Regions from separate parts of the Streptosporangium sp. NPDC049046 genome, predicted to be linked through region 1. Evidence: riboswitches for the same ligand, from Rfam matches in the RefSeq annotation. Region 1 holds a riboswitch; the other holds the start of a gene.
The links. A riboswitch is a leader RNA that binds a small molecule or an ion and turns the genes downstream of it on or off. The one in region 1 is predicted to bind glycine.

Region 2: linked by a shared signal. The riboswitch ahead of gcvP (aminomethyl-transferring glycine dehydrogenase) and the one ahead of gcvT (glycine cleavage system aminomethyltransferase GcvT) in region 1 are both predicted to bind glycine.

What each region holds. Positions count from the first base shown of each region.
Region 1 is NZ_JBEZEZ010000006.1:254,511-258,064, forward strand. It holds gene AB0B96_RS10860 (L-serine ammonia-lyase) at 1-448, opposite strand, end outside; gene gcvH (glycine cleavage system protein GcvH) at 521-910, opposite strand; gene gcvT (glycine cleavage system aminomethyltransferase GcvT) at 907-1,998, opposite strand; glycine riboswitch at 2,032-2,126, opposite strand; glycine riboswitch at 2,127-2,225, opposite strand; gene AB0B96_RS10875 (gamma-glutamyl-gamma-aminobutyrate hydrolase family protein) at 2,299-2,994, opposite strand; gene AB0B96_RS10880 (3-oxoacyl-ACP reductase) at 3,131-3,554, opposite strand, start outside.
Region 2 is NZ_JBEZEZ010000015.1:27,240-30,793, forward strand. It holds gene AB0B96_RS21895 (MerR family transcriptional regulator) at 1-439, shown strand, start outside; gene AB0B96_RS21900 (bifunctional nuclease family protein) at 519-989, shown strand; gene AB0B96_RS21905 (MerR family transcriptional regulator) at 1,134-1,754, shown strand; glycine riboswitch at 1,770-1,862, shown strand; gene gcvP (aminomethyl-transferring glycine dehydrogenase) at 2,042-3,554, shown strand, end outside.

The DNA of each region.
Region 1 (3,554 bases):
CGCCGACCGAGTAGTAGACCTTCTCGCGGACCGTCTCGCCGGACTCGGACAGGGCGGTGAAGCGCATGCCGTTGGGGTGGCCGGGGAGCGAGATCTTGCGTTCGAAGACGAGGTCCTCGCCGACGACGAAGGGGATCTCGCGCGAGCCGTACAGGGAGATGGTGCCCGACTCGCGCATGGCGGCGAGCCGGCCCTCGACCGCGTCGACGTCGACGAGCTCGGGCTTCTCGCCGGACAGGCCGAGCAGCACGGCCTTGTCGCTGCCGTGGCCCTTGCCGGTCAGGCCCAGCGAGCCGTACAGGACGGCGCGCACCCGGGCCGTCTTCTCCAGCAGCCCGTCCTGGTGGAGGCCGCGGGCGAACTTGTGGGCGGCGGCCATCGGGCCGCCGGTGTGCGAGCTGGACGGGCCGATTCCGATCTTGAAGAGATCGAAGACGCTGATCGTCATCTGAATCCTTCCAGCGTGGACGGCCACGCGCGCCCTCCGGCGCGCGTGACCGTGACGCGAGCGGGGAAAGGCTTAGGACTCACCCGAGGTGAGCGCGGCGTACTCCTCGGGCGACAACAGGTCGTCGGCGGAGCCCTCAAGACGTACGCGGAACAGCCAGCCCTCACCGTAGGAGTCGCTGTTGACCAGCGAGGGGTCGTCCACGACGGCCTGGTTGACCTCCACGACCTCGCCGTCGACCGGCGCGAAGATGTCGCTCACCGACTTGGTCGACTCGACCTCGCCGACGGCGTCACCGGAGGCGACCGTCGCGCCGACCTCGGGCACCTGCACGTAGACCACGTCACCCAGCGCCTCGGCGGCGTAGGCGGTGATGCCCACGGTGAGGGTGAGGCCGTCATCGATGCCGGAGATCCACTCGTGTTCCTTGGTGTAGTGCAGGTCCTCGGGAATGCTGCTCATTTTTTCCTCCTGTAGAAAGGCAGTGCGACGACCTCGACCGGCTCGTGGCTGCCCCTGATGTCGACGGCCAGTCCTGACGACAGGCCGTTGTCCACGTAGGCCATCGCGATGGGCCTGCCCAGTGACTGGGAGGGCGCCCCGCTGGTGACCTCGCCGACGACCTCGCCGTCACCGGCGACCACCACCGGATACCCGTGCCGGGGCACCCGGCGGCCGGTCGCGACGAGGCCGACCAGGCGGCGGGACGGCGGGACGTCCTTGAGGGATTCGAGGGCGGCCCGGCCGACGAAGTCGCCCGGTTTGTCAAACCTCACCACACGGCCGAGCCCGGCGTCGAACGGGGTCAGGGCGGCCGACAGTTCGTTGCCGTACAGCGGCATCCCGGCCTCCAGACGGAGGGTGTCGCGGGCGGACAGGCCCGCGGGGATCAGGCCGTGCGGCGCGCCCGCCTCGGTGAGGGCGGCCCAGAGCGGCTCGGCGTCCTCGGCCGCGACGAACAGCTCGAAGCCGTCCTCGCCGGTGTATCCGGTACGGGCGACGAGGGCCTCGCGACCGGCGACGACGGCGGGCAGGCCGGCGTAGTACCTGAGCCCTTCGAGGTCGGCGTCGGTGAGCGAGCCCAGGATCTCCACGGAGCGCGGACCCTGGACCGCGACCAGCGCGTACCGCTCGGAGCGGTCCTCCACCGCGGCGTCGAAGCCCTTGGCGCGGCCGGTCAGCTCGGCGGCCACCCGGGGGTAGTTGGAGGCGTTGGCGACGACCATGAACTCGGCGGGGGCGAGCCGGTAGACGATCAGGTCGTCCAGCACGCCGCCCTCGGCGTCGACGATCATCGTGTAGCGGGCGCGGCCGGGCTCCAGCGCGGAGAGGTGGCCGACCAGCGCGTAGTCGAGGGCTTCGGCGGCCTGCGGCCCCGTCACGAAGATCTCCCCCATGTGGGAGAGGTCGAACAGGCCGGCCGCCTGGCGGACCGCGTTGTGCTCGGCCGACTCGCTGCCGTAGCGGAGCGGCATCAGCCAGCCCGCGAAGTCGGTCAGCGTCGCGCCGAGGGACTCGTGGACGCCGCGCAGCGGCGTAGGTCGGGACATGTGCGCACCTCAGACAAGGGACAGATGAGAGCATCCTCCCCCTCTGTCGTGGGTGCCTGAGAGTTTCATCCGGGTTTTACCGGACTTTCACCTTCGGCGAGGTCGTGGGACCTGCTTTCCAGAGGGCACCTACCCGCACGGTCCTTTGCCTTGAGAGGTTCGCGGGGAGGGCTTGCTCCTTCAGGGGTCCTGGCCTGGCTGTCAGGACGCTCTCCCGCACGGGGTTCATCGGTGTCGTCGGCCAGCCTAACCGCCCGCACCGGCCGAGCGAAATCCCCTCGCGGCCCCGATCCGCGCCGGTCAGGGGGTGGCGTGCCGGATCAGCGCCTCGAACAGGGCCGACTCGTCGTCGGTCTCGGGGTGCCACTGGACGGCGACGGCGAAGGGGTGGCCGTCCACCTCCACGGCCTCGACCGTGCCGTCCTCGGCGTGGGCGGTCACGGTCAGGCCCTCGGCGAGCCGGTCGAGGGCCTGGTGGTGGTAGTGGGCCACCTCCACGGTCTCGGTCCCGAAGATCTTCGAGGTGTGGCTGCCGGGGGCGAGCCGCACCGGCATCCTGCCGTACCGGCCGGGGGCCGGGGCGTGCCCGGCGTGGCCGACCACGTCGGGCAGGTGCTGGTGGAGGCTGCCGCCCAGCGAGACGTTCAGGATCTGCATGCCCCTGCAGATCCCCAGGAAGGGTGTGCCCCGCTCCAGCGCCGCCTCGACCAGTCCCAGCTCGGCGTCGTCGCGGAACGGCCGGACGTAGCCGGTCCGCTCGTGCGGCTCCCGCCCGTACCGCTCGGGGCCGACGTCACCGCCACCGGCCAGGATCAGGCCGTCCAGGCGCCCCACCAGCGCCCAGGGGTCGCCCGCCGGGGGCAGGATCACCGGCTGCCCGCCCGCGCGGGCCACGTGGTCGACGTAGTCGTACGGCAGGAGCGCGGTGGTCGTCTCCCAGACGGTGAAGCGCGCGGGCTCGACGTAGCAGGTGATGCCGATGACGGGACGGGACATGATCTCTTTCTCACGCGGAGGCCGGGGACATGGGAGATGGGCCCACGTCCTCGCACGTTATCGGGGCCGGGGTATGGCCTGGGCAAATCCCGCCACCGCCGGTCGCGAAGGTGGCGGGGCGAGGTCTGCAGCGGGTCTACAGCGGGGTGACGTACGCGCCGGAGATGCCGCCGTCCACCAGGAACTCGGAGCCGGTGATGAAGCTCGCGTCGTCCGAGGCGAGGAACGCCACCGCGGCGGCGATCTCGGACGCCTCGGCGAAGCGGCCCACCGGGATGTGGACGAGGCGGCGCTGCGCCCGCTCGGGGTCCTTGGCGAACAATTCCTGCAGCAGCGGCGTGTTCACCGGCCCCGGGCACAGCGCGTTCACCCGGATCCCCTCGCGGGCGAACTGCACGCCCAGCTCGCGGGACATGGCGAGCACCCCGCCCTTGGAGGCGGTGTAGGAGATCTGGCTCGTCGCCGACCCCATCACGGCGACGAACGACGCGGTGTTGATGATCGACCCCTTGCCCTGCCGCCGCATGTACGGGATGGCGTGCTTGCAGCACAGGTAGACC
Region 2 (3,554 bases), on a different contig from region 1:
TCTGGAGGCGGCCGATCGTGAGGAGCGCCCGGCCGCCCGGCCGCGCGCCGTCCCCGACGAGGCGCCTCCCGAGCTCAGGCTCACCCGCGAGGAGCTGATCGCCGCCGCCGAGCTCGACGAGGAGACCCTCGCCGAGCTTGAGGACTACGGCCTGCTGGCCGCGGTGGCCCGCTACTACGACGCCGAGGCGCTGGCCGTGGCCCGCAGCGTCGGAGCCCTCGCCGCCTTCGGCCTGCGCGCCCGCCACCTGAGGGCGGTCAAGGCCGCGGCCGAGCGCGAGGCGGGCCTGGTGGAGCAGGCCGTCGCCCCGCTGCTGCGCCGTCGCGGGCCGGGTGCGATCGACCAGGCCGACGAGACGGCGAGGGAGATTTCCGGCCTGCTGCTGGAATTGCACGCCTCGCTGCTGCGTTCCGGCGTGCGTGGGGCTCTGGGTCGGTGAGAGCCTGACCAGGCACTCGTACCCCCACGAGTGTTACGTTGAACAAACCGGTCGGAATCCAGCGAAGACGGAGCAGCCCGTGTTGCAGATGGAGGTCGTGGGCGTTCGAGTTGAAATGCCCTCCAACCAGCCGATCGTCTTGTTGAAAGAGACGCATGGGGAGCGCTACCTGCCTATCTGGATCGGCATGACGGAAGCCACGGCGATCGCCATGGCCCAGGCCGAGGAACCACCACCCCGGCCGCTCACTCATGACCTGTTCCGTGACGTGCTCGAAGGGCTCGGAGTCCGGCTGAGCACGGTCAACATCGTCGCCCTGCGCGACGGCATCTTCTTCGCCGATCTCGTGTTCTCCAACGGGGTGGAGGTGAGCGCGCGTCCCTCGGACTCGATCGCCTTGGCACTTCGAACCGGCGCACGTATCTTCGCGAGTGAGGATGTGGTCCGGGAGGCGGGGGTGATCATCCCCGACGACCAGGAGGACGAGGTGGAGAAGTTCAGGGAGTTCCTTGACACGATCACGCCCGAGGACTTCGGCCGCGCGGGGTAGGAATTTCGGTGCATTTACGCTTCACGACGCGCCGAGTGGGGTCGTTGACTGGACTTGGCCCCAGTCCTACGGTGCATGTGAACCCTGCGGCCGTGCGTAAACCCCCAGATCAGGCCGTGGGATGAGAGAAAGCCGGAGGTCCGCGTGGCGGTCAGCAGCGGCGAGGGTAGAAACGCCGATCAGGATGACCCGAAACGGCGCCAGTCGGCACGTCAGCGCGCGGGTGAAGAGGGTCTGCTGTTCGACGGGCAACCGGTGAAGGTGCCCGCCGACATCGGTTACAGGGGCCCGACGGCCTGTTCCGCGGCCGGCATCACCTACCGGCAACTCGACTACTGGGCGCGCACCGGCCTCGTCGAGCCCACCGTGAGAGCCGCCCACGGATCCGGCTCCCAGCGCCTTTACGGCTTTCGCGACATCCTGGTGCTCAAGGTCGTCAAACGGCTCCTCGACACCGGCGTCTCCCTCCAGCAGATCCGCATCGCCGTGCAGCACCTGCGCGACCGGGGCGTCAACGACCTGGCCGGGATCACCCTGATGAGCGACGGGGTGAGCGTCTACGAGTGCACCTCGCCCGACGAGGTGATCGACCTCCTCCAGGGCGGCCAGGGAGTCTTCGGCATAGCACTGGGACGGGTGTGGCAGGAGGTGGAGGGCTCCCTCGCGGATCTGCCCGGCGAACGTGCGGAGTCGAGCGAGGGCCCTTTAGGCGATCATCAGGCCGATGAGCTGGCCCGCCGTCGCAGAGCACGACGAACCGGGTAAACTCGGACTCGCTGCTGACCCTGTGCGGGAGAGACCCCGACAGCGAGCGGGGCGCCGAAGGAGCAACCTCCCCGGAATCTCTCAGGCACCCGGTACCGCACGGACGAGGCAACTCTGGAAAGCAGGCGCGCCGGCCAGGTGCGACTCACCGACGGTGCAAGCCTCCCGTCACGGGTAGGTGAAGCTCTCAGGTCACGACGCGTGAGACGGTCGTGATGACAGAGGGGGAGACCAGGCATACGCCCGCGCCCAGCGCCGGTCTCCACCCCGTCCCGGGAGGCTTCACCATGACCGACCTGTCATCGCTCAGCGAACTCGGCTCCCTGCCGTTCTCCACCCGCCACATAGGGCCGGACGACGCCGGCCAGACCCGCATGCTGGAGGCGGTCGGATTCGCCTCCGTGGCCGACCTGGTCGCGGTGGCCGTGCCCGAGGCGATCCGCTCCGCGGGGCGGCTGAGCCTGCCCCCGGCGGCCGGGGAGTCCGAGGCCCTCGCGGAGCTTCGAGTCCTCGCCGGGCGCAACACCGTGCTCACCTCGATGATCGGCCTGGGCTACCACGACACGATCACTCCGGGCGTCATCCGCCGCAACCTCCTGGAGAACCCCGGCTGGTACACCGCGTACACGCCCTACCAGCCGGAGATCTCCCAGGGCCGTCTGGAGGCCCTGATCAACTTCCAGACCGTCGTCTCCGACCTGACCGCCCTCGATGTCGCCGGTGCCTCCCTGCTCGACGAGGCCACCGCCGCCGCCGAGGCGATGACCCTGGCCCGCCGCGCCGGCCGCGGCCCCTCGAAGGTGTTCGTGGTCGACGCCGACGCGCTGCCGCAGACCAAGGCGGTGCTGCGCACCCGCGCCGAGCCGCTCGGCATCGAACTGGTCGAGAGCGACTTCACCGCCGAGCTTCCCGAGTGCTTCGGGGTGCTCGTGCAGTATCCCGGCGCCAGCGGCAGGATCCGCGACTTCCGCGCCGTCGCCGACGCCGCCCACGCGCGCGGCGCCCAGGTGGTCGCCGCCGCCGACCTGCTCGCCCTCACCCTGCTGGCCGCGCCGGGCGAGCTCGGCGCCGACATCGCCGTCGGGTCCTCGCAACGCTTCGGCGTCCCCCTCGGCTTCGGTGGCCCCCACGCCGCCTACATGGCGGTCCGCGACGGTCTCCAGCGCCAGCTGCCGGGCCGCCTGGTGGGCGTCTCCCAGGACGCCGACAAACGCCCCGCGTACCGGCTCGCCCTCCAGACCCGTGAGCAGCACATCCGCCGGGAGAAGGCCACCAGCAACATCTGCACCGCGCAGGTGCTGCTCGCCGTGATCGCCGGCATGTACGCCGTCTACCACGGCCCCGAGGGCCTGCGCAGGATCGGACGGCGCACCCACAGGCACGCCGTCGTGCTCGCCGAGGGCCTGCGCCAGGGCGGTGTCGAGGTCGTGCACGACACCTTCTTCGACACCGTGCTCGCCAGGGTGCCCGGCCGCGCCGAGGAGATCGTCGCCACGGCCCGCGAGAACGGCGTCAACCTGCGCCTGGTCGACGCCGACCACGTGGGCGTCACCTGCGACGAGAAGACCGAGCCGCTCCACCTGGAGCAGGTCCTGGCCGCCTTCGAGATCAGCGGCGCCGTGCTGGCCGACCTCGACGCCGCCGCCCACGACGCGCTGCCCGCCGCGCTGGCGCGGGTCAGCGACTACCTGACCCACCCGGTCTTCCACAGCCACCGTTCCGAGACGGCCATGCTGCGCTACCTGCGAAGGCTCCAGGACAAGGACATCGCGCTCGACCGGTCGATGATCCCGCTGGGCT